Linked DNA regions of Catellatospora sp. TT07R-123. The protein of the gene in region 3 interacts with the protein of the main gene of each other region in a pairwise test. Links are inferred from orthologs where the notes say so. Each region holds a gene or a part of one and is shown on either strand. Other genes may lie near its edges.

Evidence for each region.
Region 1: the proteins of Cs7R123_RS16620 (region 3) and ndk interact in binary tests that used the Escherichia coli proteins (3 or more experiments, as listed by UniProt). The link is inferred for Catellatospora sp. TT07R-123 from one-to-one orthologs.
Region 2: the proteins of Cs7R123_RS16620 (region 3) and Cs7R123_RS12855 interact in binary tests that used the Escherichia coli proteins (3 or more experiments, as listed by UniProt). The link is inferred for Catellatospora sp. TT07R-123 from one-to-one orthologs.

What each region holds. Positions count from the first base shown.
Region 1 is NZ_BNEM01000001.1:3,199,268-3,209,381, reverse strand. What follows is about bases 55-2,936. They hold ndk (nucleoside-diphosphate kinase), read left to right. Parts: upstream 55-1,219; coding sequence 1,220-1,654; downstream 1,655-2,936. Other genes in these bases: Cs7R123_RS13695 (SWIM zinc finger family protein), read left to right, coding at 1,676-2,936; Cs7R123_RS13705 (VOC family protein), read right to left, coding at 55-1,050. In the rest of the region: more of Cs7R123_RS13705, read right to left, coding at 1-54; more of Cs7R123_RS13695, read left to right, coding at 2,937-3,001; Cs7R123_RS13690 (DUF6493 family protein), read left to right, coding at 2,998-5,457; Cs7R123_RS13685 (PASTA domain-containing protein), read right to left, coding at 5,538-6,149; Cs7R123_RS13680 (Fic family protein), read left to right, coding at 6,482-7,639; ileS (isoleucine--tRNA ligase), read left to right, coding at 7,939-10,114. UniProt on the Escherichia coli protein: Major role in the synthesis of nucleoside triphosphates other than ATP. The ATP gamma phosphate is transferred to the NDP beta phosphate via a ping-pong mechanism, using a phosphorylated active-site intermediate.
Region 2 is NZ_BNEM01000001.1:3,019,635-3,029,865, reverse strand. Bases 3,802-6,800 are described here. They hold Cs7R123_RS12855 (class I SAM-dependent DNA methyltransferase), read left to right. Parts: upstream 3,802-4,531; coding sequence 4,532-6,070; downstream 6,071-6,800. Other genes in these bases: Cs7R123_RS12850 (restriction endonuclease subunit S), read left to right, coding at 6,067-6,800; Cs7R123_RS40145 (hypothetical protein), read left to right, coding at 4,073-4,282; Cs7R123_RS40150 (hypothetical protein), read right to left, coding at 3,802-4,060. In the rest of the region: Cs7R123_RS12890 (ABC transporter permease), read left to right, coding at 1-507; Cs7R123_RS12885 (ABC transporter permease), read left to right, coding at 517-1,338; Cs7R123_RS12880 (hypothetical protein), read left to right, coding at 1,506-2,402; more of Cs7R123_RS40150, read right to left, coding at 3,776-3,801; more of Cs7R123_RS12850, read left to right, coding at 6,801-7,230; Cs7R123_RS12845 (DEAD/DEAH box helicase family protein), read left to right, coding at 7,274-10,231. UniProt on the Escherichia coli protein: The subtype gamma methyltransferase (M) subunit of a type I restriction enzyme. The M and S subunits together form a methyltransferase (MTase) that methylates A-2 on the top and A-3 on the bottom strand of the sequence 5'-AACN(6)GTGC-3'.
Region 3 is NZ_BNEM01000001.1:3,883,301-3,893,346, reverse strand. The notes cover bases 1-2,814. They hold Cs7R123_RS16620 (uracil-DNA glycosylase), read left to right. Parts: upstream 1-977; coding sequence 978-1,652; downstream 1,653-2,814. Other genes in these bases: Cs7R123_RS16615 (SPFH domain-containing protein), read right to left, coding at 1,700-2,814; Cs7R123_RS16625 (hypothetical protein), read right to left, coding at 182-832; mdh (malate dehydrogenase), read left to right, coding at 1-124. Also shown: more of Cs7R123_RS16615, read right to left, coding at 2,815-3,682; Cs7R123_RS16610 (NADP-dependent isocitrate dehydrogenase), read left to right, coding at 3,890-5,107; Cs7R123_RS16605 (hypothetical protein), read right to left, coding at 5,329-6,606; Cs7R123_RS16600 (alpha/beta fold hydrolase), read right to left, coding at 6,603-7,436; galT (galactose-1-phosphate uridylyltransferase), read right to left, coding at 7,447-8,478; Cs7R123_RS16590 (DeoR/GlpR family DNA-binding transcription regulator), read right to left, coding at 8,504-9,262; Cs7R123_RS16585 (glycosyltransferase family 2 protein), read right to left, coding at 9,342-10,046. UniProt on the Escherichia coli protein: Excises uracil residues from the DNA which can arise as a result of misincorporation of dUMP residues by DNA polymerase or due to deamination of cytosine.

The DNA.
Region 1 (10,114 bases), 680 kb from region 3 along the record:
GCTGGCGACCGCAGGCCGGGCCTGGGGTGACGCGATCAGCAGGTCGTCGACCCCGGTGTCGGCGACCGGTGCGGCAGCCGGCGGGGGCGCGGGTGCGACCGGCTCGGCCGGCGGGGGCGCCGACGGCCCGTCCGGTTCGGGGACGGCGGAGAAGTCGAGGGCGCTGATGTCGTCCAGCGGGGGCTGGCGCTGCGCGGGCACGTCGCCGATCAGCTCGCCCTCCAGCACCGCCGTGGCCGCCTCGCGCCGGTGGTGCGGGCTGGGGCGCCGCGACAGCGGCTCCAGGGTGCCGTCGATCGGGGCGGCCGGGGTGGGCGGGCGCGGCGGCTCGGGGCGCGCGCGGTCGGCGTCGACCGGCACCGCGGACACCGGCACCGCCTCGACGGGCACGGCTGAGACGGGCACCGCGTCGAGGTCGACCGGGTCGTCGTCGCGGTAGCCGGTGTATGCCTCGTCGCCGTTGCCGGCGAAGTCGTAGTAGGCGTCGTACGGGTCGTAGTCGTCGTCGATGTGGTGCGGGTCGACGTAGTGCTGCTCCTCGTAGCCGTTCCCGTCGGGGAAGGCGTGCGGGTCGCCCTCGACGTAGGTGGCGCCCAGGTCGGCGGCGTAGCGCTCGCCGTGCGTACCCACGCGGTCCCACTGGATCTTGATGCGCCGGGCGTCGCCGACCGCGACCAGCACCGGCAGCGTGTCACCGACGTCGGGCCACTTGAGCACCTGGACCCTCGGATCGATCATGTTGACCGTCTGGCCCGGGTGTCCCGGCGCGTCCAGCAGCACCTGCATCTCGCAGCGGCCGAACTCGGCGTGCGGCGGTTCGGAGACCTTGACCACGTGGATCGTGCCCGCCACGAACGCCTTGTCGGTGCCGCGCATGGACGCGGTGGTGAGCAGGGCGACCGCGATGACCAGCATCGCCGCGCCGACGGCACCCAGCGGCCAGCTGCCCATGCCGGCCGACATCGAGATGACGAACAGGCCCAGCGCGCCCAGGCAGACCGCGATGGTCACCCGGCCCGGCCGGACCGGTTTGCGCCCCAACCGTGCCAAGCTCGGCCTCCCCTATCCAAGTGGCGCTGGGCAGTGCGAGTGGTCCCCCACAGCGCGCCGTCGTACGGCGACGCTGTGTCCTCATGGCCACCATAGGCGGGTCCGTCGATCGAGGAAAGTGCAGCCGGGTAGGCTGGTGAACCGACCTCGCATCGCCGCAGGTCGGACCATGTGTCGCGTTCGAGGAGGATCTGTGTCGGAACGTTCGCTCGTGCTGATCAAGCCTGATGCCGTACGCCGTGGCCTGGTGGGCGAGATCGTGACGCGGTTCGAGCGCAAGGGCCTGACCCTCGACGCCCTCGTGCTGCGGACCATGGACGACGACCTGGCCGACGCGCACTACGCCGAGCACGTGGAGAAGGCGTTCTACCCGCCGCTCAAGACGTTCATGACCTCCGGTCCGCTGGTCGTCGCGATCGTCTCCGGCGACCAGGCGATCGCCGTGATCCGTGCCCTGGTCGGCGCGACCGACGGCCGGGCCGCGGCCGCGGGCACCATCCGCGGCGACCTGTCGCTGTCCAACCGGGAGAACCTCGTGCACGCCTCCGACTCGACCGAGTCGGCCGAGCGCGAGATCAAGCTCTGGTTCCCCGAACTGTCGTAACCTGCGCCTACGGTGGCCGCCATGCCGACAGCCGCCTACGCGTACCGCGGTGCCTCGGCGCTGACCCCGGACGGCCTCGGCCTGAGCACCTCCGGCGGACCCAGCGCCAACCCGCGTTTCTTCCAGGGGTTCATGACTACCCCGCACACCGTCGCCCAGGGCCTGCTGGCCGTGGCGGAGGTGGCGCGGGCCCGCTACTTCCAGCCCGCCGACCGCGCCGCGATCCTGGACCCGGTGGTCACCGGCAGCGAGGACATGCTGCGGTTCGAGTCGTTCAGCGGCTGCTGCGGGGTGTACGCGCGGATGGACGTGCTGCCGTCCGGCCTGGACGGTGAACGGCCCGAGCACGGCACCACCAACGTCGACGTCAACGCCCCGCTACAGGTGGCGCTGGCCCGCGTCGGCGGCGGCGACCCGCTGCACCTGGCCGTCGGCCCCCACGACCTGACCGTGTCCACCATGGACGGTGCCCTGGTGGAGCGCAAGGTGCCGCTGCCAGGCCGCTGGCTGCGCGGCTTCGCGCAGGTGCACGCGATGACCTCGGGCATGGAGCCGCGCGCGGTCGTGCCGGGCGCGGAGGCGGCCGCTTTCCTGCAGCGGCTGCCGCGCGAGCGGTCGGTGCTGTGGGTGGTGCCCGCCGGCCGGTCACTGCGCCTGACCGCGCGCCCCGTGCCCGGCGCGGTGTGCCTGGCCGGGGCCCAGCGGCTGGCCGCGCTGCGCGGTCTGGCCCGGCACGCGCAGACCCTCACCGTGTACGGCCCCGCCGCCCGCCCCGGCAGCCCCGCGCTCGCTTCGGTGTGGGAGCTGACCACGCCCACCCTCCGGATGTCGCTGACCCTGTCCCCGGAGCCTTACCGCGGGTTCTCCGGCGAGGGCGCGGTGCTGTCGGCGCTGGCCGCCGACGACCTCGCCGACGCCGCCGACCAGATCGGCGAGCTGCTGGGCACGGTGCCCACGCTCGACGCCGACGCCCTGGCCGTGGCCACGGGCCTGCCCGCCGAACGGGTCCGGGCGGCGCTGGCGCTGCTGGGCACCGCCGGTCGGGTCGGCTACGACGTGTCCGAGGCGACCTACTTCCACCGGGTGATGCCGTACGGCACCGACGCGGCCGAGAAGCTGAATCCGCGGCTGTCCGGGGCGAAGGCGCTGCTGGATGCCGGTGCGGTCACCTTTGGCGACGGGGTGGCCCACGTGCGCGGCAACGAGGGGGTCTACCAGGTGCGGCTGGAGCACGGGGTTCCGGCCGGATGCACCTGCGTGTGGTGGGGACGGCACCGGGGCAGCCGGGGGCCGTGCCGGCACCAGCTCGCCACCCGCCTGCGCCTGGACGCGGCGGTGCCGCGATGAGCGCGCAGGGCTGGCCGAGACTGCGGCAGGCGCTGGTCGACGGATCGTGTCCCGGGGTCCTGGACTGGGCCCGGGCGACCGGGGAACAGGAGCGCCGGGCCGCGTTCAACCAGGTCGCCGCATATCTGCGGGAGCATCCGGCGACCTGGGAGCACTTCCAGCAGCGAGCCGGGGTCCGCGCCGCCGCGATCGCGGCGACAGCCTCGACAGCGAAGAAGGCCGCCGCCGCGCTACGCCAGGGCGAGCTGCGCTGGATGATGAACTCACTGTCGCCGCAGCCGGTGCTGGAGCTGCTGCGGCTGCGCGAGGTCCCTTGGCAGGGCGAGCTGGCACACGTGCTGGCCGAGCGGCTGCCGGCGGACGAGACGTCAGGCCCGCGCGGCGACTGGGTGCTGGTGGCCGAACTGGTGCGGGAGAGCGGCTGCGCGGTCCCGGCGGCCGAAGGGTTCGTCGGCGGGTGGATCGACCACGTACGCGGGCAGGCCGACGCCGACGGGGCGCTGCGGGGCAGCCCGTTCACGCGGGAGCTGGTGCCGCAGTTGTTCGCCCACGACCGGCTGGGCGGGCGGCTCGACTACACGTACCAGGGCTCGGGGTTCCTGCCCGCGCTGATCCGGCTGGCCGCCGACGACGCCGGGGTGCGGGCGGCGCTGCTCGACGGGTGCCGGGCGCGGCTGCTGCGCGGGGGCAGGCCGACCGAGCTGCGGCCGTACACCCGGATGCACGAGGAGCTGGCGCCGACCGGCGCTGAGGCAGCCGAGGCGGTCGCCGACTACCGGCGGCTGCTGGAGACCGGCAGCTCGCCGCTGGCGGGGCTGGCCCAGCGGATGCTGCGGGCGGCCGACGAGGCGGGGCTGCTGGACCCGTACACCCTGGTGGAGATCTGCGCCACGGCGCTGGCCCGGCCGGAGAAAGGCTTGGTCAAGGCCCAGACGGTGTGGCTGCGGCGGGCGGCCAGGGCCCGGCCCGAGCTCGCGGCGCAGCTGCTGGCGCTGCTCGACGGCGGCCCGGACACCGCCGCGCCGCCGCCGGTCGCGCTGCCCGCGCCGGTCCCGGCCCCGATCGACCTGGCGCCGGGTTCGGTGTACGAGGTGGCCGAGGACCTGGCCGCGATCACGGCCGGGGACCGGTCCATGGCCACCGTCGAGCGGTTCCTCGCCGGGCTGGTGGCCTGGCGCAGCCGGGACCACGACGCGCTCATCCGGGCCATCGGCCCGCAGCTGGACAGCGCCCGCGCCTGGTGGCCCGGGTTCGCCGAGCAGCTGCATGAGGCGCTGCTCAGCGCGGTGCTGGCCCGGGGGCGCAGCGAGCGCTGGCGCGAGATGCTCAACGTGTTCCGCTCGGAGGAGGCGGTCCAGGGCATGCCGCTGCGGCTGCTGCGCGGGAGCAGCGGTTCGCCGGCCCGGATGTACGCGGTGCGGCTGGCCGAGATCTCCGCCCAGCTGATCCGCCGCCCGGTGCCGCTGCTGACGGCCACGCCGACCCACGCCAACGGCGCGATCGCACCCGAGGTGCTGCTGGAACGGCTCACCCGCGCCGAGCGCGAGGGCTGGCAGCCGTGGCGCATCGACCTCGACCAGGCGCTGCTGCGCCTGCCGCGTACGGTGGCGCCGCAGGTCGTCGCGGCCGCCGCCGCCCTCACCTCCCCGGCGGGCGTCCGCTTCGCACAGTGGATCAGCATGCCGACCCCGGACCCGGTGACCGTGGTCCGCGACGAGGTCGCCGGGCCGCACGTGCCCGCCTGGCACCAGGTGCCGCAGCTGCGCCGGACGGTGGCGCTGGCGCCGCCGGACGGGGTCGCCCCGGTGGTGCGCGAGCTGTTCCAGGTGTACCGCTACGAGCTGACGACCTGGCGATCGGAGCCGGTGACCGATCCGCAGCTGTGGACGTCGGCGCTGCCTTCGCACCCGGAGGTGGTGGCGGCCTGGGCGGTGCACGGTCTGGCGTCCCTGGCCGACCAGGACGCGGAGGGCGGCGCGCTGCTGCTGCCGCTGCTGGCCGAGTGCGACGGACCGGCCGGTCCGTCGGTGCACCTGGCGCTGGCGTACACGCTCGGCTCCCGCGCCGTCGCCGACCGGGTCGCGGCGGTCGACGGCCTGCTCGGGTTCGCGGCCACGGGAGCAGTGGACTTCACGGTGGTCGGGGCCGAGATCGGGCGGCTGGGTGCGGCCGGGATGGTGAAACCCAACCGGGTCGCGGCGGCGCTGGCCGAGGCGACTCAGGCCGGGGCGTGCCAGGCGGTGTGGGAGATCGTCGCTGCGGCGCTGCCGCCGCTGGTGGCGGAACCCAAGGCGCGGCCCGGCACGGCGGACCTGATGGCGCTGGCGCACCGCTGCGCCGCCGCGGTCGGGGTGCGCCAGGTGCCTGCGGCGCTGACCGAGGTCGCGGCCCGGCCCGGGTCCAGCCGCCTGGTCGCCGAGGCCCGCACCCTGCGCGCGCTGGTCTCCCCGCGCTGACCTCGAACCTTAAGGCGGAAACGGATCCGGCCGCCACCGGGGTGCCCGGTGGCGGCCGAAAACGCGTGCGTGGGCGAAGGTCAGCCCTTGCCGTTGCTGACCGAGGTGCAGGTCAGCACGATCTCGGTGTCACCGGAGACCTTGTCGCCGGCCTTCACCGACTGCTTGGTGACCTTCCAGCTGACCAGCAGGGTCAGCTCCTTGCCGTCGTCGCCGACGAACTTGACGTTGGTGAAGCCCGCGGTCGCCAGGATCTTCTCGGCGTCGGTGGCCGACTTGCCGACCACGTTCGGCACGGCGATCAGCACCGGGGCGGCCGGGCTCGGGCTCGGCGACGGGGCGGCGGACGGGCTCGGCGACGGCGCGGCCGGCGACGGGCTGGCCGCTGCGGTGGTGGCCGTGACAGCCGAAGGCGAGGTGCCCGGGGTCGGGCCGTCGCTCTTCTTCCACCACTTCATGTACGCGAAACCGCCGCACAGCAGCAGGAGCAGGATGAGCAGGAGCAGGAGGAGCAGCAGCAGCCAGCGCTTGCGGCCGCCGTTGTTGTCGTCGTCCTTCTGCGCAGCGCTGGGGGCGGCGCCGGCGGGGGCGGCGGCCTTGGCGTCGGACGCCTTGGAGTCGGCCGCGCCGTCGTCGGCGGGCTTCGGCGTCGAAGCCGGCTCTTCGGGGGTGGTGTAGTCGGAGTCTGACACTTCGTGCCTCTCGTTGTGTCCTATGTGTCCGCACGCGCTGCGATGGCATCGGATGCGAACACCGGACATGATGGCCGTTCGGGCCGGTGAGGTCACTAGACCGTTGGGTAGCATCCACGCTCACCGAACGGTCAGCCCACCTGTGATGCGATTCAGGTCACTCACGTACGCGCTGGCGGAGTGCCGTACACAGTGGAATGTGGGGCAGGATGTCGGATTCCCGCGACGGGTGATCCGGTGCACTTCAGGCACGGCCGGAACAAGGATTTAACAGACTCATGCGCCCAGGTCGGCTCCGTGCGAACATGCGACAGGAGTAGTAGCATGGAGCGATGCTGCTTCAGACGCCGAAGCTAGACGACGACGACCTGCGTGTGCTCGGCGAGATCGAGCAGATGCGCCGCGACCTCCAGCTGCACGTTCGTGCTCATCCTCGGTGGACGGGTCAGCTGCGGCGCGAGTTGTTCGCTGCGGCGGTGCAGGGCTCCAACACGATCGAGCAGATCACGGTCAGCATGTCCGACGCGCGAGCCGCAGTGGAAGGGCAGACGCTGTCGGCTGATGTCGACGAGCAGACCCAGCTGGCGATCCTGGGCTACCGCGACGCCATGACCTTCGTGCAGCAGACACCGCTGATGGCGAACTTCTCCTACGGCGAGATGCTGCTGGCGAGCCTGCATTTCATGATTCTCAAATACAACCTGCCGAAGTGGCCGGGCCGATACCGGGCCGGCGGTATCTACGTGACGAGTAACGACCCGCTGGAACCCGCCTACACCGGGCCGGATGCCGACGTGGTGCCGGAACTTATGCGGGAACTGGTGGAGTGGCTCAACGACGGAGATCTCGACCAGCCCGCGCTGGTGCGAGGGGCGATGGCTCACCTCAACCTGGTCTGCATCCATCCGTGGCGGGACGGCAACGGGCGGATGGGGCGGTGCCTGCACACGCTGGTCCTGGCGCGCGACGGGGTCCTGGCGCCCGAGTTCTCCTCCATCGAGCAGTGGCTCGGCGACCAGGTCCACACGGTGCAGTACTACCAGGCGCTCCAGGAGACCCAGGGCGGCTCGTTCCAGCCGGAGCGGGACGCCCGGCCGTGGCTGCGGTTCGCGCTCACCGCGCACCACAAGCAGGCGCAACTGGTGCAACGGCGGGTCGACTACTCGGAGCGGCTGTGGCGGGAGCTGGAGCGGGTGGCGGCCGAGCGCGGGCTGCCGGAGCGGACGGTGTCGGCGCTGTATGCGGCCGCGCTGGGCGAGCTGCGGCGGACCACGTACCAGGGTGACGAGGAGCTCACCCGGGATCAGGCGATCCGGGATGTGCAGGCGCTGGTCAAGCACGGACTGGTGCGGCCGCTCGGCAACGCCCGGACGCGGGTGTACCTGATCGACGGGGTGGCGAAGGACGCGCACCTGGCCTCGGTGGACGCGGTCCGCAAGCCGATGCGGGAGCCGTACCGGGAGATCGAGCGCGAGCGGCGACGCGCCTGACGCCGATCAAGCCGCGGAGTCAGGCGCGCATGTCGCAGTGCCGAAACCCGGTAGACCGGTCGGGCCGGGGCGGCGGTAATCTGGACGCACAGGCATCGACCCGGCTATCACCGGTGAGCCTCCGGAAGAACGGACCCGGGTGACCGGGGCCCAGTAGAACCGGACGGGTACGGCCCGTCACAGCCGAACGAGCGGCCCGTGCGCACCCTGGCACGGGCAAGCGAGGTGGTACCGCGGGCCCACAAGGCTCGTCCTCGCACTGAGTACGTATCAGTGACGAGTGTGACGAGGAGCCCGCGATGGCCTACCCACTGCACGAGGCCGCCGCCGACGGCGTGTCCGCCAGCCCCGACCTGCCCGCCCTGGAGCGGCGCGTCCTGGAGTTCTGGGCCGCCGACAAGACCTTCGCGGCGAGCGTGGAGCAGCGCGACGCCGGGGTGAAGGGGTCGAACGAGTTCGTCTTCTACGACGGCCCGCCGTTCGCCAACGGCCTGCCGCACTACGGCCACCTGCTGACCGGCTACGTCAAGGACGTGGTGCCGCGTTACCAGACGATGCGCGGCAAGCGGGTGGAGCGCCGGTTCGGCTGGGACACCCACGGCATGCCCGCCGAGGTGGAGGCGGAGAAGCAGCTCGGCATCACCACCAAGGCCGAGATCCTCGACATGGGTGTGGCCCCATTCAACGAGGCCTGCCGGACCTCGGTGCTGCGCTACACCAGCGAGTGGGAGCGCTACGTCACCCGCCAGGCGCGCTGGGTGGACTTCGCCAACGACTACAAGACCCTCGACCTGGACTACATGGAATCGGTCATGTGGGCCTTCAAGACCCTGTACGACAAGGGGCTGGTCTACGAGGGCTTCCGGGTGCTGGCGTACTGCTGGCGCTGCGAGACGCCGCTGTCGAACACCGAGACCCGGATGGACGACGTCTACAAGGACCGGCAGGACCCCACCCTGGCGGTGAAGTTCCAGCTGGAGACCGGTGAGAAGGTCGCGGTGTGGACCACCACGCCGTGGACGCTGCCGAGCAACCTGGCGCTGGCCGTCGGCCCGGACATCGACTACGCGGTCATGGAGAAGGACGGCGAGAAGCTGGTCCTGGGCGCGGCACGGCTGGACTACTACGCCAAGGAGCTGGAGGGCTACGAGCGGACCGGCACCGTCAAGGGTGCGGACCTGGTCGGGCGCAAGTACGCGCCGCTGTTCCCGTTCCTGGTGAACCACGCGGGCGACAACGCGTTCCAGGTGCTGGGCGCGGAGTTCGTCACGGTCGAGGACGGCACCGGGGTGGTGCACCTGGCCCCGGCGTTCGGTGAGGACGACCAGAACACCTGCCTGGCGGCCGGGATCCCGACCGTGGTGACCGTCGACGAGCGGGCGCGCTTCACGGCGCTGGTGCCGCCGTACGAGGGCCAGCAGGTGTTCGAGACGAACAAGGCGGTCATCCGCGAGCTGAAGGACCGCGGCATGGTGCTGCGGCACGAGACCTACACGCACTCGTACCCGCACTGCTGGCGCTGCGACACCCCGCTGGTCTACAAGGCGGTGTCGAGCTGGTTCGTGAAGGTGACCGCGTTCCGGGACCGGATGGTCGAGCTCAACCAGCAGATCAGCTGGACCCCGGAGCACGTCAAGGACGGCTCGTTCGGCAAGTGGCTGGCCAACGCCCGTGACTGGTCGATCAGCCGCAACCGGTTCTGGGGCTCGCCGATCCCGGTGTGGGTCTCCGACGACGCGGCCTACCCGCGCGTGGACGTGTACGGCTCGCTGGCGCAGCTGGAGGAGGACTTCGGGGTCAAGGTCACCGACCTGCACCGCCCGTACGTCGACGAGCTGACCCGGCCGAACCCGGACGACCCGACGGGCCGGGCGACCATGCGCCGGGTGCCGGAGGTGCTGGACTGCTGGTTCGAGTCCGGCTCGATGCCGTTCGCCCAGGTGCACTACCCGTTCGAGAACACCGAGTGGTTCGAGAACCACTACCCGGGCGACTTCATCGTCGAGTACATCGGGCAGACCCGCGGCTGGTTCTACACCATGCACGTGCTGGCCACGGCGCTGTTCGACCGGCCGGCGTTCCGCAGCTGCGTCAGCCACGGCATCCTCCAGGGCTCCGACGGCCGCAAGATGTCCAAGAGCCTGCGCAACTACCCCGACGTCTACGAGATGTTCGACCGCTACGGTGCCGACGCGATGCGCTGGATGCTGATGAGCTCCCCGGTGCTGCGCGGCGGCGACATGGCCGTGAACGAGTCGGGCATCCGTGACGCGGTGCGCCAGGTGCTGCTGCCGCTGTGGAACGTGTACTACTTCTTCACCCTGTACGCCAACGCCGGCGGCCATACCGCGCGGACCCGCACCGACTCGACCAACGTGCTGGACCGCTACATCCTGGCCAAGACCGGCGAGCTGGTGTCCACGGTGCAGTCGCAGCTGGACGCCTACGACCTGTCGGCGGCCTGCGCGAGCGTGC
Region 2 (10,231 bases), 870 kb from region 3 along the record:
TGGGTGCGCGGCTACCACGCGATGCGGGCCACGCCGGTGCGCATCGCGGACATGGTCGCGGGCTGGCTGCTCTACATCGTGTTCCGGGTGCTGCTCGGCGCGATCGCGTTCCTGGCCGTCAGCGCGGCGTTCGGGGCGATCCACTCGGCCTGGGTCGTGGTCACGCCGCTGGTGTGCGCGCTGCTCGGGGTGGCCGTGGCCGCGCCGACGATCGCGTTCTCGGCCCGGATCGAGAACGACAGCTACTTCGCGATGCTGTTCCGGTTCGTGGTGATCCCGTCGACGCTGTTCGCCGGGGTGTTCTTCCCGGTGTCGCAGCTGCCCGAGGCGGTGCGGGCGCTGGCGTACGCGTCGCCGCTGTGGCACGCGGTGGAGCTGTGCCGGTCGGCCACGCTGGGCGTCGCGCCGCCCTGGCCGATCTGGGCGCACCTGGGCTACCTGCTGCTGTGGGCGGCCGGCGGCAGCCTGCTGGCGTACGCGTCCTACCGGCGCCGGCTGAAGGACTGAGGGGAACACATGGTCACCACGTACGCCGTGACCCGGGCCGCCCGCGAGGGGCTGGTCTCGCCGTCGCGGATCTTCTCGGTCATCAACCGCAACGTCGGGGCGCTGCGCTCCGGCCCCGCCTACTGGGTGGTGCTGGCGTCGGGCTTCTTCGAGCCGGTGCTCTACCTGCTGTCGATCGGCATCGGCGTCGGGGCGCTCGTCGGCGACCTGACGCTCAAGAACGGCGACGTCATCCCGTACGCCACCTTCGTCGCACCGGCGATGCTGGCCGTGGCGGCGATGTCGGGCGCGATGTCGGAGACGACCTTCAACTTCTTCTTCAAGTTCAAGTACGCCAAGACGTACGACGGCATGCTGGCCACCCCGCTGCGCCCGATGGAGATCGCGCTCGGCGAGCTGATCTGGGCCATCGTGCGCGGGTCGGTCTACACCGGGGCGTTCCTGATCCTCATGGTGGTCATGGGGCTGACCACGGCGCCGCTGGCGCTGCTGGCGTTCCCGGCCACGATGCTGATCGGGCTGGCCTTCGGCGGGGTCGGCATGGCCGTCAGCACGTTCGTACGCGGCTGGCAGGACTTCGACCTGATCAACGCGGGGCAGTTCTCGCTGTTCCTGTTCTCGGGCACCTTCTCGCCGGTGCAGGACTACCCGCCGCCGGTCGAGGTGCTGATCGCCCTCACCCCGCTCTACCACGCGGTGGAGCTGGTCCGGGGCATCACGACGGCCACCTTCGCGTGGTCGATGCTGATCCACGTGGCGTACCTGGCGGTGATGTTCGCGATCGGACTCTGGGTCGCCGGACGGCGGATGACCTCGGTGCTGTGCCGCTGACCCCGAACCGGTGAAGGGCCGCTCCCGCGCACGCGGGGGCGGCCCTCTTGACGTGAATGAGACGATGAGCGAGATCAAGTTCACCACCTCATTAGCTACCCTCTATTTGTCTGATGTGGATCAGGCGAGTACCTTCTCGGCAACATGAGGCCGTGCGGAGGTGACCGATGCGCCTACGACACCCCGACGGGCAGACCGTGCATGTGGCCACGGTGGTCTCCGTCGAGAACGTCAAGGACGTGCGCGGCCTCCTGCGGCGCCTGGACACCGCCGTCGTGCCCCAGCGGCAACGCCTGCTCGCCGACGTGCTCAGCATCAGCCTGCGGCTCGGCCCCATCCTCGCCACCACGCTCGCCTCGTCCATCGGGCTGCGCCGCCGCCTGCGCACCGAACTGGCCAGCCGCAGCCTCGAAGTCGTTACCCTCGACGCCGGAGCCGAGGCCACCCCGGCCGACGGCACCTGGCGCAGCTGGTGGCTATACACCCTCGACCTGGCCCGGGTGCTGGTCGACCTCATGCCCGAGGACAGCAACCACGGGTCCGTCTCCACCACGCTGCCCCGGTTCGGCACCGACCAGGCCGAGACCCACCGCGAGATAGCCGCCCGGCTGCTCAGCGACCTCAGCGCCGGGCTCACCGAGGTCGCCTGGCACACCGGCCGCCTCGTCCGCGTCGCCGTCGAAGCCGCCCCGCAGACCCTGGTCTCCGGCTCCCAGGACATCGTCGCCCTGCTCGACCGCGCCGACCCGTCCCGCATCGGCGCCTGCCTCAGCCCGGCCCACCTCATGCTCTCCGCCGAGAGCGCCACCCAGGCCGTCACCCGGCTGCGCCGCGCCCGGCTCTCCGTCGTCAAGGTCCGGCTCGGCCGCCACGACGACCCGGAGCAGGCCGAACTGGCCCGCACGATGCTCGCGGCCGTGCTCGGCGGCCCGCACGCCGACTGCGATCACCTCGAAGTCGACGACGTGGCCGAACTCGACGCCGCTCGCGACGAGCTGGGCGTGGTCGGGCTCGACGGAGCTGCTGACCCGCCGCTGCCGGGCATCGGCCGCGCCGCCGCCTGACCCACTTCGCGCAAGTTGCCGGGCAGTCGGGCGTTTCCGGCACCGCCATACGCCCGACTGCCCGGCAACTTGGCTGCTAGACGTGCTGGTTGAGTTTGCGCAGGCCCTCGTCGTAGAGGCGCGCGGCTTGCGCCTGGACCACCCCGGCCGCCTCCTGCACCGTCGGGTGATCCATCACCTTCCGGGCGGTGACGACCAGTTCGTCGTACTTCTCGCGACCGGCACGAGTGCCGACCACGTACCCGACCGCCGCACCGGCGGCGAACCACCACAGCTTGCTCATCGTGGCTCCTGTCCTCGATCGCGTATTGTGTCCCATCCTGCCTGGTGTGCGCGTTCCGCGACACCGGACGGGCCGGGGTTACCCGTTTGCCATACCCGGGGTGGTGTCCTGTAGTCTTGTCGAGGCACGCCGCCGCGGAGAGATCCGAAGCGACGTGACAGGCACATTCCCCTGTAGCTCAATTGGCAGAGCAGCCGGCTGTTAACCGGCAGGTTCTTGGTTCGAGTCCAAGTGGGGGAGCCAGTCAGTCGAGGCCCGGACCGTATGGTCCGGGCCTCGACTCGTTCCCACCCGCCCCCGGCCCCGCTCCCCGTCCCCTCGCGCGTCGCGTCGCGTCGGCTGGGGCAGTTTCGGGGAAAGTGCTGGAATCATGAGGCGAATTCGTGCAGTTTCCCCGAAACTGCACGAACGATCGCGTCCCCGGCGGCACCCGGCGGGCACCGGCAAGGCGTTGGCGCGGTGCAGGTTGATCGGGTATGAAGACAGCGGGCCGTAGCGGTTACGCTAGTGCCCGCCGGCCGTGGCCGGCTCGGGGCGGTAGCTCAGCAGGTTAGAGCAGGGGACTCATAATCCCTCGGTCGCGGGTTCGAGTCCCGCCCGCCCCACCGTTGATTAGCGGCGGAAATGCGGGTCACCGGAACCTCAGGCGATCTTGTGTGACATGTTCGAGCAGCGGACGCGGTCGCCGTCGAGCGGTTCACCGGTGCCGTTGCGAGGTTGGTATTGGCCGGTTCGAGCCGGACCGGGTTGCGGCGTTGTGTGCCCGCCAGCGGGCTAATCGCCGAGTCATGCACCTGGCGCCATTTGGGCTGTCAGCCGCTCAAACCCGGTAGCCTGGTAGGCGAACCGCACTTCGGAAACTTCAGCACAAGCGCGCTGGTCAGCCGGTGCGATGAGCTGCCCGAGTGCGAACGCAACGGCCTGGCGCTCCTGGGCGGTGAGTACGGCCTGGTGGCGTCAAGGCTCAGTCGCCAGGCGAACGAGCGTGACGCCAAACGTGACGCGAAATGGTGTGGTCGGAGTGGAACCCAGAGGTCAACGTGTCACGATGCGAAACCATAGTGGCTGCTAGGTGGTGTAGTCGTCGCGTTCAAGATGACTCATAATCCCTCGGTCGCGCGGGTTCGAGTCCCGCCCGCCCCACAACCCGCACCATTGTGCGAAACGATGGGTCGGTCGAGAAATCGACCGGCCCATCGTTGTCTTGATCGAGTTGTTCGAGTGGGATCTTGTAGACCGGGGTGAGGGTGCTGCCCTGGATCTTGATCTCGGCGACGTGGGTTTCGATGACGGCTTTGCGCTGACCTGGGGTGCCGTGGTGCAGCACGTCGGCGAGTTCCTGACGTAAGCGCTCGATCGCCTTCGGGCTAGGCATTGCTGGCAGGGCGTGGCGGAGCTGGTGGAGTTCGTCGTGGCGGGCTCGGAGCTGGTCGAGCTTGAGGGTCAGGTCTTGGATGCGGTGGCCGCAGGTCCGTTCGTCGAGGGTGCCGTTCTCGAACGCGGTGAGGTAGCGGTCGACGGCCGCTTCGGCGGTGCGGATATGTCCGGTGATGGTGTCGAGTTCGGCTTGGTGCCGGTCGGTGCCGTCGGCGCGTAGCGTCCGCTCGGCCGTGACTGCGTCGATGATCGGGTCCGGTTTGCGGAAGAAGTCGATCAGTCCTTCGGCGATGGTGCCGTCGAGCAGGTCGGCGCGGCACTCGCCGGAAGATCGTCTGACAGGCAGAAGTGAGACAACCTATGGCATCGGGACAGAACTCCTGCGAGGGGCACCATCAGCCGATCCCGTGACGGGAGCGACCCGGTAACGTGTGGGTCCAAGCATGCACTGAGGTGGGGAAGACGCTACGTGATCACTGGTGAACTGAAGAGCAAGATCGACCGAGTCTGGGACGCCTTCTGGTCGGGTGGCATCTCCAACCCGCTTGAGGTCATCGAGCAGATCACATACCTGCTCTTCATCCGGCGCCTGGACGATTTGCATACCCTTGAGGAGAACAAGGCCAACCGGCTGGGCATGCCGATGGAGCGCCGGATCTTCCCGGAGGGCAGTGATGACCAGGGACGCAAGTACGACGACCTGCGCTGGTCGCGCTTCAAAAGCGCCGCGCCGAGGGAGATGTTCGAGATCATCGGCGAGCGGGTCTTTCCGTTGCTGCGGACCCTCGGCGGCGACGGGTCGACGTACTCGCAGCATATGAAGGACGCCCGGTTCACCATCCCCAACCCGGCGTTGCTGTCCCGTGTGGTCGACATGCTCGACGGCGTCCCAATGGACGACCGGGACACCAAAGGTGACCTGTACGAGTACATGCTCAGTAAGATCGCCACGGCCGGACACAACGGCCAGTTCCGCACCTCGCGCCACGTCATCCAGCTGATGGTCGAGATGATGGCCCCAGGCCCGCGCGACGAGATCTGCGACCCGGCCTGCGGCACCGCGGGCTTCCTGGTCGAGGCCGGAGAGTACGTCCGTCGCACACACAGCAGCGTCCTGGTCGACGCAGAGCAGCGGAAGCACTTCCACGAAAGCATGTTCCACGGCTTTGACTTCGACGGCACGATGCTACGAATCGGCAGCATGAACATGTTGCTACACGGCGTGGAAAACCCAGACATTCGGTACCGCGACTCGCTCGCCGAGAACGTGAGCAGCGAGGCGGAGAAATACTCGCTCATCTTGGCCAACCCGCCGTTCGCTGGCAGCCTTGATTACGAGAGCACGTCGAAGGACCTCCAGCGGGTCGTCAAGACCAAGAAGACCGAACTGCTGTTCCTGGCGTTGTTTTTGCGGCTGTTGAAGCCGGGCGGCCGGGCGGCGGTAATCGTGCCAGAGGGTGTGCTCTTCGGATCGAGCACGGCAAATAGGGAGTTGCGTCGTATATTGGTCGAGGACCAGAAGCTCGACGGCGTAATCAAGCTCCCCAGCGGCACCTTTAAGCCCTACTCCGGTGTCTCCACGGCAATCCTACTCTTCACCAAGACCAACAGCGGCGGCACCGACCACGTCTGGTTTTACGAAGTCACCGCAGACGGCTGGAGCCTGGACGATAAGCGGACCGCGCTACTGCCCGATGGCAAGCTTGGCCCAGTGCCCACCGTGGACTTCGGCGAGGAGGACCACGCGAAGAACAACCTGCCCGATGCGCTGGTCCGCTGGGCGCAGCGTGACAGCGACGAGCTAAAGCGGGCGCGCACCGAGCAGAGCTTCTGCGTGCCGAGGGCCGACATTGTCGAGCAGGGCTACGACCTTAGCCTCAACCGCTACAAGAAGGTCGTCCACGAAGAGGTCGAGCATCGGTCTCCGCTCGAAGTTTTGGCGGACCTGGAACGCCTTGAGTCCGAGATCCAGCAGGGCATGTCCGACCTCAAGGCGATGCTCGGATGAGCGGCTGGGAAGTGGTATCCCTTGGTGAGGTCGCCACAATCGCGAGAAAAACCGTTGAGCCGAGTGACGTAGGGGATGTCACCGCCTACGTGGGACTTGAGAATATCAAGCGCGGCGGCGCTTTGGTTAATGTCAAGACGGTTGGCGATGCCGACCTTATGAGCACAAAGTTCCGGTTCACCAACGAGCAAGTCCTTTTCGGAAAACTCCGCCCTTATCTTGCCAAAATTGCTCGCCCCAATTTCAGCGGCGTGTGCAGTACAGATATTCTTCCTATCTCTCCGGGTAGCCGACTCGATCGCGATTATTTCGCCCACTTTCTTGCTCATCCCCGCATAGTCGCGCTGGCCGCATCGAGGGCAACCGGGGCGAATCTTCCACGGCTGAGTCCTACAGAACTAGCGAAGTTTCCATTGCCTCTCCCGCCGTTGCCCGAGCAGCGGAGGATTGCGGAGGTGCTGGACCAGGTGGATGCGCTGCGTACCAAGCGCCGGGAAGCCTTCGCCCACATCGACGACCTTACCCAGTCCATCTTCCTCAGCATGTTCGGAGACCCACGAACGAACCCGAGGACTTGGACATCTTGCGAACTTTCGGCACTGGTGGCGCCGTCTGACCGCATCAACTATGGCGTGGTTCAACCAGGCGATCAAGACGATGCTGGAGTTCCGATCGTAAGAGTGGGCGACCTCATGGGGGGGCGCGTTAACCGCTCATCGCTGAAACGCATTAGCCACTCTGTCGAGAGTCAGTACAGTCGGTCGCGACTTCGAGGCAACGAGATCCTAATTAGCTGCGTTGGCTCTATCGGAAATGTCGCCGTAGTTGGTCCTGAAGATATCGGCTCCAACATCGCGCGAGCGATCGCTCGGGTACCTGTGGAGAACGAGACTACACGGAAGTACGTTGCTGCTTATCTGAGAACATCGGCGGTACAAGACTACTTCACTAGCGAACTTCGCACAGTTAGCCAACCGACGCTCAACATAAAGCAAATCGCAGAGACGCGAGTACTACTACCGCCCATCGAACTACAAGGGGAGTTCGCTAGCCGCGTGACCGCCGTGAGCCTACTAAAGGCGAGGCAACAAGGGCACCTCGACGACTTGGACGCATTGTTCGCGTCGTTGCAGGATCGGGCCTTCCGGGGTTTGCTCTGACGTGAGATGATCGAGCGCTGTTAACTTTGGGGGCTGGCGCTCGATGAGCAACTTCGCGTTCCTGCGGGCCGAGTGGCCTGAGCTGTTCAATGAAGCCCTGCGGGCCGAGAGCCATACTGTCGCCGACCCGCGGGCTTCGTGCTTCTATGCCCGGCGCACCCTCGAACTCACCCTCACCTGGCTTTACCAGGCCGACAGCAGCCTCAATCAGCCGTACAAGAGCGACCTTTCGGGGATGATCTACGAGTCGTCCCTGCGTAGCCTGGTCGGGTCGACCCTTCAGGCCAAGATGGACATCATTCGCAAGCAGGGCAACGCGGCAGTTCACAAGACCACGCCGATCAAGTCCACCGATGCGCTGCCGGTGGTCCGGGAGCTGTTCCACGTCCTCTACTGGGTGGCTCGGCATTACACCCGTGACCCGGCGGCCGTTCCGGGCAGCGCGATTGCCTTCGACCCGAATCTGATCCCCCGACCCGTTCCCGCCTCCGTCCGGCAGCAGACCCAGGCCGAGTTGAAGGAACTGGCGGCGAAGCTCGCGGCCCAAGATGCTGCCCTCGCCGCCGAGCGGGAGAAGAACGCCAGCCTCGATGCGGAACTGGCGAAGCTGCGGGCCGAGATTGCCGCCGCCAAGGCCGCCAACGAATCCCGGCCTGACGACCACGACTACGGCGAGGCACAGACCCGGGACCTCTTCATCGACTTGCTGCTTGGCGAGGCCGGCTGGCCGCTTGACCAGCCGCGCGACCGGGAGTTTCAGGTAGCCGGGATGCCCAACAACCAGGGCGTCGGCTACGTCGACTATGTCCTTTGGGGTGACGACGGCAAGCCGCTGGCCGTGGTCGAGGCCAAGCGCACCCGCCGGAACGCGACCGTGGGTCAGCAGCAGGCCAAGCTCTACGCCGACTGCCTCGAAACGGTGTACGGCCAGCGGCCTGTCATCTTCTACACCAACGGCTACGAGACCTGGTTCTGGGACGACACCGGCTATCCTCCGCGTGAGGTGCAGGGCTTTTACACCAAGTCGGAGCTGCAGCTGCTTATCCAGCGGCGCAGCACCCGCCGGCCGCTGGCGGAGGTGCCGATCAACACCGGCATCGTCGAGCGGTACTACCAGCAGCGCGCCATCCGCGCCATCGGTGAGGCGTTCGAGGTGCGCCGGCAACGTCAGGCGCTCGTCGTCATGGCGACCGGCGCTGGCAAGACTCGGACCGTTATCGCGTTGGTCGACCTGCTGATGCGGGGCAATTGGGCCAAGCGGGTGCTCTTCCTCGCCGACCGTAAAGCGCTGGTCAACCAGGCGGTCAACGCCTTCAAGGCCCACCTCCCCGAAGTCGCCACGGTCAATTTGGTTACCGAGAAGGACACCGAGGGGCGAGTCTACGTTTCGACGTACCCGACGATGATGGGTCTCATCAACGAAACCGCGAGCGGCGTGCGGCGGTTCGGGACCGGCCACTTCGATCTGATCATCATCGACGAGGCTCACCGGTCGGTCTACCAGAAGTACCGCGCCATCTTCTCGTACTTTGACGCCCTGCTCGTCGGGCTCACCGCCACACCACGCAACGAGATCGACCGCAACACCTACAGCCTCTTCAATCTGGAAGACGGCGTGCCTACCGACAACTACGACCTCGAAGAGGCAGTCGCGGAGGACTTCCTCGTCCCGCCCCGGGCCGTATCGGTGCCGCTCAAATTTCAGCGGGACGGGATCCGCTACGACGAACTGACCGAGGAGGAGAAGGACTACTGGGACTCTATCGACTGGGGCGACGACGGTCCGCCGGACAACGTCGACCGCGATGCGGTCAACAAGTGGCTCTTCAACGCCGACACCGTCGACAAGGTACTGGAGACGCTGATGACCCACGGTCACCGCGTTGCCAGCGGGGACCGGATCGGCAAGACGATTATCTTCGCCAAGAACAACGACCATGCGGACTTCATCGCGAAGCGCTTTGACGCCAACTACCCCGAACACGCCGGCCACCTTGCCCGGGTCATCACCCACAAGACTGAGTACGCGCAGAACCTGATCGACGACTTCTCGGTCAAGGACAAGGCCCCGCACATCGCCATCTCGGTCGACATGCTCGACACCGGCATCGACGTACCAGAGGTCGTCAACCTGGTCTTCTTCAAGATCGTGAGGTCGAAGACCAAGTTCTGGCAGATGATCGGCCGAGGCACCAGGCTCTGCAAGGACCTCTATGCCCCGGGGCAGGACAAGCAGGACTTCTTCATCTTCGACTTCTGCCAGAACTTCGAGTACTTCAACCACAGTCCCAAAATGGTTGAAGGCTCTCTCAGTGAGTCGCTCACCGAGCGCCTGTTCAAAGCGCAACTCGAACTGATCTACCGACTCGACCAACGGCTTCCCGAGGGCGCGGAGCCGGAGTCGGACGGCACCAAGAGCGAGGCCGGGCTGCGCTTGGACATCGCCCACCAGCTCCACAGCCGGGTCGCCGCCATCCACCTGGACAACTTCGTCGTACGCCCGCAGCGGCGCACGGTCGAGTACTACGCCGACTTCATTCACTGGAACCGGCTGAGCGCGGAAGCGATCGACGAGATCGGCAGCAAGCTCGCTGGGTTGCCGACTGCGGTCCGAGACGAGGACGAGGCCGCCAAGCGCTTCGACCTGATCATGCTGCGGCTTCAACTCGGACAGCTCGACGTGGAGCCCGCCTACGAGCGGCTGCGCAAGCAAGTGCAGGAGATCGCGTCGGCGCTGCTAGAGCAGACCAGCATCCCGGCCATCCACGAGCAGCAGCAGCTCCTGGACGAGGTGGCTGGCGACGAGTGGTGGCAGGATGTGACCCTGCCGATGCTGGAACTGCTGCGCCGCCGGATGCGCTCGCTGGTCAAGCTGATCGAGCGCTCCAAGCGGACCATCGTTTACACCGACTTTGAAGACCAGCTCGGAGAGCTCACCGAGGTGACCCTCACAGGGGTCAGGGTCGGCACCGACTTCGACCGGTTCCGCGCCAAGGCCCGG
Region 3 (10,046 bases):
CGCGATCGGCGCCACCGGCGCCCGGAACATCGTGCTGACCGACCTCAACGAGTCGGAGCTCGCCGGGCTGAAGGAGGCCGCCGAGGCCGTCCGCGCCAAGCAGGCCGACGTCGCCGGTCTCTGACGCCGCGCGCCGTGCAGAAGGGCGCCCCCGCCGGATGGCGGGAGGCGCCCTTCTCGGCTATTTGAACTGCTCGGGGAACTCCGCGACGATGCCGTTCCCGAAGTAGCCGACCAGGTTCTGCACGTCCTGGTAGTAGGCCTCGTTGCCCGCGATGCTCTGCGCGTAGTCGCCCCCGGCGAAGCTGGTGACGGCGGTGGTGAGCAGCGCCAGGTTCCGGTCGAGCAGCTGGCGTGTCTGCTCGTACGGGAAGTGGTCCGGATTCGCCGTGCTGAGGACCTTCGCCAGCTCGGCGTGGCTCTGCTGCCATCGCGCGGTGGCGTCGGCGAGCTTGGCCTTGTCGCCCGCGCCCGCGGCCGGCACCAGGTCGGCGGCGATGGCGACCTGCTGCGACAGGATGTCGCTGATCTGGTCGCCGGTGCCCGTGCCGTAGTACTTGGCGAAGACGGCACCGATGTCCTTCTGGTTCTTCATCAGGCTGGCGGCCGCGGCCTGCGCGGCGCCGGGATGCGCTCCGCCCAGGAGCGCGGCGACGTAGTACTCCCTCGTGTACCTGGCGCTGTCGGACCACTGCGTGCCCATGGCCGTCCACAGCTCGGCCTTGGCCCGGTCGCCCGAAGGGCTCACCACCGCCGCGGCGGCCGTGCCGAACAACCCGACGGCCAGGAGGGCCGAGACCGTTCCCAGCAGCGTTCTGACGAATGCTCTCACGACGTGCCTCCCCGCGAGTGATCCGAACTTCCCGGCCTATAGCCGTACCCGCACCCTGCGCCGGGCAAACCGGCGTGTGCGCCGCCCGGCCGCGGCGGCCCCGCCGAAGAGGCGTCTGTCGGTAGTGGGCACTATGGTGTGGCGCATGGCATTGGACCTGCTTGACATGCTGCCCGGCGAGTGGCGCGACGTGATGAAGCCGCATCTCGACCTCGACGCCACCGCGAAGCTCGCCGCCTTCGTCGAGGCCGAGTACGCCGCCGGCACCGTCTTCCCGCCCCGCGAGGACCTGTTCACCGCGTTCCGGCTGACCTCCCCGGCGCACACCCGGGTGCTGATCCTCGGGCAGGACCCGTACTTCAAGCCCGGTCAGGCGCACGGGCTGAGCTTCAGCGTCCGCCCCGGCGTGCCGGTGCCGCCGAGCCTGCGCAACGTGTACAAGGAGCTCAAGGACGACCTCGGCGTGAACCCGCCGGCCAACGGCGACCTCACCGGCTGGGCCGCCCAGGGCGTGCTCATGCTCAACGCGGTGCTGACCGTGCGCTCGGGCACCCCGAACAGCCACGCCAACCAGGGCTGGGAGCAGTTCACCGACGCCGCGATCAAGGCCGCCAACGACTCGCCGTACCGGGTGGTGTTCGTGCTCTGGGGGTCGTACGCCCGCAAGAAGGCGGCGCTGGTGCGCAACCCGCAGCACGTGGTGCTGGAGGCCGGGCACCCGAGCCCGATGAACCCGAAGGGTTTCCTGGGCAGCAAGCCGTTCTCGCAGGTCAAGACCGCCCTGGCCGAGGCCGGTCGCGGCGAGATCACCTGGGGCTGACGTGCGGGGCGACCCGGCCTCGACGGCCGGACCGCCCCGCACCGGCTTCACTCCTGCTCGGACCGCTGGAGCGGGATCTTGCCCTCGTGCAGGGCGCGCATCAGCGTGGCGGCGAGCCCGTCGAGGCTGGAGCCGCCGGTGACCAGTACCTCCGGCATGATGTTGATCTTTCCTTCGGCGATGGCGTTGGCCAGTGCGACCAGGGCGGTCGGCAGCTCGCCGATGGCGTCACGCTGCGCCTGGAAGCCGGCCGCGCGGGCCAGCCCCATCGCCTCGGTCGCCTTGGCCTCGGCCAGACCGACGGCCTGGGCCCGGTCGGCCTCGGCCTGTCCCGTGAGCCGGACGTACGCGGCCTGGCCGCCCGCCTCCGCCTCCCGGGCCTTCGCCTTGTTCGAGCTGATCTCCACCGAGACCGCCGCCGAGGCGAGTTCGGCCTGCATGTCGGCGGTGCCGCGGGCCTTCTCCATCTGCACGCGCACCGTCTCGGCCCGCTGCTGCTCCTCGTAGGTGGCCCGCTGCTGGTTGGCGATCTCGCGGTGCGTCAGCACCTCGACCAGCTCCGGCGGGAACACCACGTCCTGGATGTAGACGCCCCGAGTCTCCACGTCGTACCCGGCCAGGTACTGCGTGATCGCCGCGAACGCGGCCTGCTGCACCTCGTGCCGGGTCTCGATGAACTTGATCGCCTCCAGCGCCTGGAGCGTGTTGCGGAAGTGGTTGCCCACCGCCGACTGGAGCACCTCGTTCACCAGGTTCAGCATCGTGCCGACCATCGAGATCACGCGCGGCGCGCGGCCGTCGGAGACGTGGATCTGCACCTGAAGGTCGATCTTGAACACGAAGCCCTCGCGGCTCTTGCCGACGATCGGCTCCAGCCGCGAGTCCAGGTCGTGCGCGGTCGACATGTGGTTGGCCCAGTTCAGGGTCAGGATGAAGGTCGGCACGAGCTCGGCGGCGTAGATGCGCGGGTTGATGGCGTACTTGCCGGTGCGCAGCGGCTCCTGCCAGATGCCGCGGTGGCCGGGGCGCACGATGCTGCCGAACTTGAAGTCGGTGCCGGAGGTGTCCAGCGTCGGCAGGCCGACGAACCCCTTGATCACGGCGACCTGTCCCTGGTTGACCACCAGCATCGGCACCATCTCGACCAGCACCAGGAACGGGTTCAGCAGGTACGCGCCGTACAGCAGCGGGTCGTGCTGGAGGCCGATCCGGCCGCCCGCGTCCAGGAACGCCTGGAAGTCCTGGTAGTTGTTGTGCACCTCGTTCTTCGAGCCCAGCAGCACGTCGATGATCTCGGCGTCGGTGGTGTCGGCGCCCTGCTCCATCGCCGCGATGTCGTCGAAGCCGCCCAGGCGGCTGGCCAGGTCGCCGGAGGGCAGCGGCTCGCCTTCGAGCACGGTGACCAGGCCGATCAGGTCCCGGTCGCCGTGCGGTGAGATCACCACGACCTTCAGGCGCTCAGGCGTCAGCCCGAACGCGGCCGGGGCCAGCTGGCGCTTGGCGGCCAGGACCTGGAACTCCGGCGACACCGGCACGCCGAAGACCGAGCGGGCCGTGATGATCAGGAAGGCGACCGGGTGGACCGGCACCAGGGTGCCGGGCGGCAGCACCGGCCGCTGCACACCCTTCTCGCCGCCGGTGGCGACGAAGTTGCGCAGGTCGGAGAAGTTGCCGAAGCCCGGCTGGTAGCGGGCGCTCTTGGCGCCGATCGGCAGCGGCGCGCCGACCTGGGAGATCACCACGCCGATCTCGCCGGCGGGCACCTGCACCCAGGGGAACTTGGTGACCCCGTAGACGGGCCACAGCTTGAGGCGCAGGCCGGGCATCAGCAGGTCGGCCTGGTAGCCGGCCTCCCCGGCGAACGCGATGGGGTTGTCGTCGCGGAGTTTGCGGCCGAGACGCTTGGTGACCAGGCCGACCTCGGTCGGACCGATCTTGTGGATGGACTTCAGGATGACGATGAGTAGTAGCAGGCCGACGATCACGGCTGTGGTGAGCGTCGGCAGGAATGGCAGCGGGTCGCTGTCCATGCCCCATCTCCTCGGATGAGTCGGGCTCCTGTCGGCCGCAGAGCGTAGACCCGGTCGGCAAGGCGCCGATTCGGGCATCGGTGAGAGGTGGGGCACCCTGGGGGTTGCGGCAGGTGGGTACGGCAGTACGCTCGTACTGCTAAATCGTGCGACCGCCGCCCGGCGCCCTGCCGCCGGACGCCCGAAGGTAAGAGGAGCGCCTGCGAGATGGCGAAGATCAAGGTAAACAACCCCGTAGTCGAGCTCGACGGCGACGAGATGACCCGGATCATCTGGAAGCAGATCCGCGAGCAGCTGATCCTGCCCTACCTCGACGTGGAGCTGGAGTACTACGACCTGGGCATGGAGCACCGCGACGCCACCGACGACCAGGTGACGATCGACGCGGCGAACGCGATCAAGCGGCACGGCGTGGGCGTCAAGTGCGCCACCATCACCCCGGACGAGGCCCGGGTCGCCGAGTTCGGCCTGAAGAAGATGTGGAAGTCGCCCAACGGCACCATCCGCAACATCCTCGGCGGCGTCATCTTCCGTGAGCCGATCATCATGAGCAACGTGCCGCGGCTCGTGCCGGGCTGGACCAAGCCGATCGTCGTCGGCCGCCACGCCCACGGCGACCAGTACAAGGCCACCGACTTCGTGGTGCCCGGCCCCGGCAAGGTGACCGTCACCTACACCCCGGCCGACGGCAGCGAGCCGATGGAGTTCACCATCGCCGACTTCCCCGGTGGCGGCGTCGCGATGGGCATGTACAACTACGACGACTCGATCCGCGACTTCGCGCGGGCGTCGTTCAGCTACGGCCTGCTGCGCAACTACCCGGTCTACCTGTCGACCAAGAACACGATCCTCAAGGCGTACGACGGCCGGTTCAAGGACATCTTCGCCGAGATCTTCGAGGCCGAGTTCAAGGCCGAGTTCGACGCCAAGGGCCTGACCTACGAGCACCGGCTGATCGACGACATGGTCGCCGCCGCGCTGAAGTGGGAGGGCGGCTACGTCTGGGCGTGCAAGAACTACGACGGTGACGTGCAGTCCGACATCGTGGCGCAGGGCTTCGGCTCGCTGGGCCTGATGACCTCCGTGCTGATGACGCCCGACGGCCGCACCGTCGAGGCCGAGGCCGCGCACGGCACGGTCACCCGGCACTACCGCCAGTGGCAGAAGGGCGAGAAGACGTCGACCAACCCGATCGCGTCGATCTTCGCCTGGACCCGGGGCCTGGCCCACCGCGGCAAGCTGGACGGCACCCCGGCGGTGACCAACTTCGCGGACACGCTGGAGCAGGTCATCATCGAGACCGTCGAGGGCGGCGCGATGACGAAGGACCTCTCGCTGCTGATCTCGCGGGACGCGCCGTGGCAGACCACCGAGGAGTTCATGAACACCCTCGACACCGCGCTGGCCCGCAAGCTCGGGGCCTGAGCACCCGTTTCCCGCCCGGCCCGACCTCGTTGAGCCAGGTATAAAACGGAATAATCCCGCCTGAAAGTCCCTTCCCAGAGACCAGACCCGCGCCCGTGCGGGTCTGGTCTTTTTTGCGCCCTCGCCGCGGGGCGCGCGAGGTGCGCGGGGGCCGGGGCTGGAGATCGTGATCTGCGGTCAGAAGATGCGCTCCGCGGCCCGTTTCTGACCGCAATCGGCGATCATGCCCCCGGCGGGAGCCAGACGGGGCCGGAGGGGGTGTCGCGGACCTCGATGCGGGCTGCGGCGAGGGCGTCGCGCACCTGGTCGGCGGCGGCCCAGTCGCGGCGGGTCCGGGCCGAGTCGCGCACCGACAGCAGCGCCTCGACCAGCGGAGTGAGCAGCGGCGTCGGGTCGGCCGTGCCCGCCAGCTCGCCGAGGCGCACCACCATGCCGCGCAGCAGCCCGCGCGCGTGCTCGCCGTCGTCGGAGACGTTGGTGTCCGCGGTCCAGTCGACGATCACCTGCTCCAGTTCGAGCGCCGCGGCCACGCAGCCGTCGACGTCGCGTGCGGCCAGCGCGGCGGTGAACCGCTCCTCGGCGTCGTCGGCGGCCTCCCGCAGGCTGGTCGCGACGCCCGTCCGACCGCCGGTGGCCTGCGCCGGCTCCGCCCCCGCACCGTGGTCGGCGGCGGCGTCAAGAAGGGGCGCTTCTGCTACGAAATGCGATGAGAAGGTGCCCTTCCTCTCCTCGGCCTCGGGGAAAGGGAGGGGGAGGGTGGTCCCGGTGGGGTAGACGGTGCTGCGGCCCGCGCGGCGCAGCGTCAGGCGCCCGTTGCCGATGACGGTCGCGGTGCGCTGCTCCAGGTCGCAGACCAGGGCGGTGTGCTCGTCGACGCCGACGATGAGCCGGTCGTCGGGCAGCTCGGCCTCCAGCTGCCGCAGCCGGGGCTCGCCGAGGTAGCAGTACCGGGTGTCGTGGTGGCCGCCCTCGGCGTTGTCGTAGTGCGGGATGACCACCGCGGGCACGCCGGTGAGCTGCTCGAACAGGTCCAGGCCGGGCAGCCAGTGCGGTTCGGTGCCCGCTTTGTAGATCTCGTACACGGGGATGGTGTGCGAGCCGAGGGTGAGTGCGGCGGCGCTGGCGAACACGAGCACCTCGGCGCGGGGCAGCAGCCCCGGCAGGTCGGTGTCGCGCCACTGGCGCAGGGCGTACGTCGGCGACCCCGGCCCGGCGAAGATCCAGCTCGCGCCGCGCAGGGCGGCCAGCGCCCGCTCCCGCTCCAGCCCCGGCTCCGGCTCCCGCCGCCAGGACACCACGTCGACGGCCTGCCCGACGCTCTGCGCGAAGTAGCCGACCGCGCGGGCGCTGATCTCGTCGGCGTTGAGCTGGAACCCGTACGGCGTGTCCAGCAGCACCGCCCGGCCGTTCGGCGGCAGGGTCGCGAACAGGCTGCGGTGCGGCTTGATCATCGTGGGGGTGGTCTCGCCGGAGCCCATCACGACCAGCAGACGGGTCATGCCGCCGCCTCGCGGCCGGGCACCAGGGTGAGCAGGTCGGCGGCGACCCGGTCGGGGTGCTGGGCGTGCAGGTCGTGGTCGCCGCCCGGATACCAGCGGATGCGCGCGTCGCGCAGCGCGGCCGCGGCCGCGCGGACGTGGTCGGCGCGCTCGCCGTCGGGGCCGCCCGCGGGCAGCAGCAGCGCGGGCACGGTGACCAGCGGCAGGTCGGCGCTGGCGGGCTCGTCCCACAGCGAGCGCAGGATCTGCATGTGGTGCGGGACGGTCAGGCGCCGCCACATGGTCCCGTCGGGCTCGATCCGCATGTTGGCCAGGGTCGCCTCCCGGGCCGTCACCGACCACTCCGGATGTGCTGAATCCAGCCAGCCGCGCATCCGCTCGGCGGGGTGGCCGTCGATGTCGCCGGGCCGCAGCGCCGCGGTGCACGCCGCCCAGCCGGGGAAGGTCGCGCGCAGGTCGATCCAGCCGCCGTCGACCAGCCCGAGCGCGCCGGGCAGCTCGGGATGCTTGGCGGCCAGGCGGGTCACCACGTTGCCGCCCCAGGACTGGCCGACCACGACCGGCCGGTCCAGCCCGAGCGCCGTGATGACCGCGGCCAGGTCGGCGGCGGCGGTGCCGGTGTCGTAGCCGTGCTCGGGCGCGTCGGACTCGCCGTGCCCGCGCAGGTCCACCGACCAGCTCGGATGCCCGGCCGCGGCGAGGTGGCCGGCCACCTCGTCCCACAGCCGGGCGTTGGAGGACAACCCGTGGACCAGCAGGAACGGTTCCCGCTGACCGTCACGGTGGCGCAGCCGCAGCCGTACGCCCGGTTCGACCTCGATGTCGTTCACATGTACGAATCTAGAGGGTGACGGCCCTCAGCGCAGCAGCCGCCTGCTCGGGGGCGATGTCATTCACCCAGGCGCCCATCGACGACTCCGACCCGGCCAGGTACTTCAGCTTGCCCGGGGCGCGGCGGCTGCTGAAGATGCGCAGATGCAGGTAGCCGAGCTCGCGGTCGGTGCGCACGGGCGCCTGGTGCCAGCCCGCGACGTATGGCATGGGCAGGTCGAACAGGCCGTCCAGGCGCCGGGCCACCTCCGACCACAGGGGCGCGCACGCGTCGAGTTCGGTCTCGGTGAGCGCGGCGAGGTCGGGCACCTGGCGGTTCGGTGCGATGTGGATCTCGTACGGCCAGCGCGCCGCGTACGGCACGAAGGCGGTCCAGAACTCGTTGGCGGCCACCACCCGCTCGCCGGACGACCGCTCCGCGGCGAGCAGGTCGGCGTAGAGGTTGGTGCCGGTGCCCAGGTCGCGGTGGCGCCGGGCGGCATCGAGGTAGCGCCGGGTCACCGGGGTGACGTACGGGTAGCCGTAGATCTGGCCGTGCGGGTGGTGCAGCGTCACGCCGATCTCGACGCCGCGGTTCTCGAAGCAGAACACCTGCTCCACCCCGCCCAGCGCGGACAGTTCGGCGGTGCGGTCGGCCAGGACGGCCAGCACGGTGCGCACCCGCGACACCGGCAGTTCCTTGAACGACGCGTCGTGCCGGGGGGAGAAGCAGACGACCTCGCACCGCCCCGACTCGCCCGAGAACGACGGGAAGCGGTTCTCGAAGACGACCACGTCGTAGTCGTCGGCGGGCACCTCGGTGCGGAACCCACCGGTCGACGGGCACAGCGGGCACTCGGCGGTCGAGGGCAGCAGCGGGCGGCCCTGCCGGTGCGCCGCGACCGCGACCCACTCGTCGGTGAGCGCGTCGAAGCGCAGCTGGGCGGGTGCGGGGGGCGGGGGCAGCTCGCGGTCGTCGACGGTCGCGCGGACCGCGTCGTCACGCTCGTCGAAGTAGATCAGCTCACGGCCGTCGGCCATGGTGATGGAGGTTCGCTTCATGGCACTCTCGCTGGTCGGTCCGGGGTCACTGGTCGGTCAGCTCGACGGTGAGCAGGTCGCGCACGCCGGTCGGGGGTTCGGCGTCGGTGATGAGCAGGTGCGCGGCGGTCAGCGGCGCGATCGAGGCGATGCCCAGGGTCTGCCACTTGGTGTGGTCGGCGACCACGACCAGGCGCCGGGTGGCGGCGATCAGCGCCCGGTCCGTCTCGGCTTCGAGCAGGTTCGGCGTGGTCAGCCCGGCCTCGGTGCTCATCCCGTGCACGCCCAGGAACAGCTGGTCGACGTGCAGGTCGCGCAGTGAGGCGATGGCGATCGGGCCCACCAGCGCGTCGGAGGGGGTGCGGGTGCCGCCGGTGAGCACCACCGTCTGGTCAGGCCGCCCGGCCCGGTAGAACACGTCGGCGACCGGGATCGAGTTGGTGACCACGGTCAGCCCCGGCACGTCGACCAGGCGCTGGGCGATGCGCACGGTGGTGGTGCCCGCCGACAGCGCGACGGCGCTGCCCGGCTGCACGTGCGCGGCGGCGGCCTCGGCCAGCGCCGCCTTCTCGGCGCGCTGGCGTTCCGCCTTGGCCGCGAAGCCCGGCTCGTCGGCGACGCCGGACGGGGGCGCGGTCGCCCCGCCGTGCACCTTGATCACGAGGCCGCGCTCGGCGAGGACCTCCAGGTCGCGGCGGATCGTCATGTCGGAGACGCCGAGCTCGGCGACGAGATCGGCCACGCGTACGCCGCCGGCCCGGCGGACCTGCGCGAGGATCGCCTGCTGACGCTGCGGCGCGAGCACTGTGCCTCCCGAATTCACCAACTTCCAACAAGGTTCAACACCGTATCGTACGTCAGTGCACACGGGCAATGGGCAGTGCTCAGATGCCGTGCCCCCGGCGGTGCAGCGCGGTCAGCACCGTCTCGACCTTCACCGCGCCGGCGATGGCGGCCAGCGCGATCGCGGCCCGGGGCTCGCGCCAGTTGTGCCGGACCGTCTCGCGAGCCCAGCGCCAGGCCTGCCGGCGGTCACCGGCCGCCGCCGACCAGCATGCGAGCTGGCCGTAGACGCGGGCGGCGCCGGGGCGGCAGCCCGAGATCTCCGGGTGGCGCGCCATCATCCAGCGCAGCGACGAGATCTTCGTCGTGTACTCGTACGCGTAGAAGCTGCTGCGTCCCCACAGGACCCGCACCAGCGGCTCGTCCACGTGCACGATCGGGTGCCGCCGGGCGGCCCGCAGCAGCAGGTCCCAGTCCTCGTTCTGGCTGCCGGGGGCGTCCTCGGCCACCGGGCCGATCACCCCGTCCTCCAGCAGCGCCTCCCGCAGCGCCAGGAAGCCGGAGGAGTGCAGCATGGACATCCGCGACCGGGACAGCTGCTCGACGGTGACCGTGCCGGTCCCGGCCAGGCGCGGGTGCACCGCCTGCTCGAACTCAACCTCGACCGCGCAGGTCGCGAACTCCGCGTCCGGCGTACGCACCAGCGCCTCGACCTGCCGGCGCAGCTTGGCCGGGTGCCACACGTCGTCGTCGTCGCAGAACGCGACCAGCTCGGTGTCCAGCGCCATGATGCCGGTGTTGCGCGC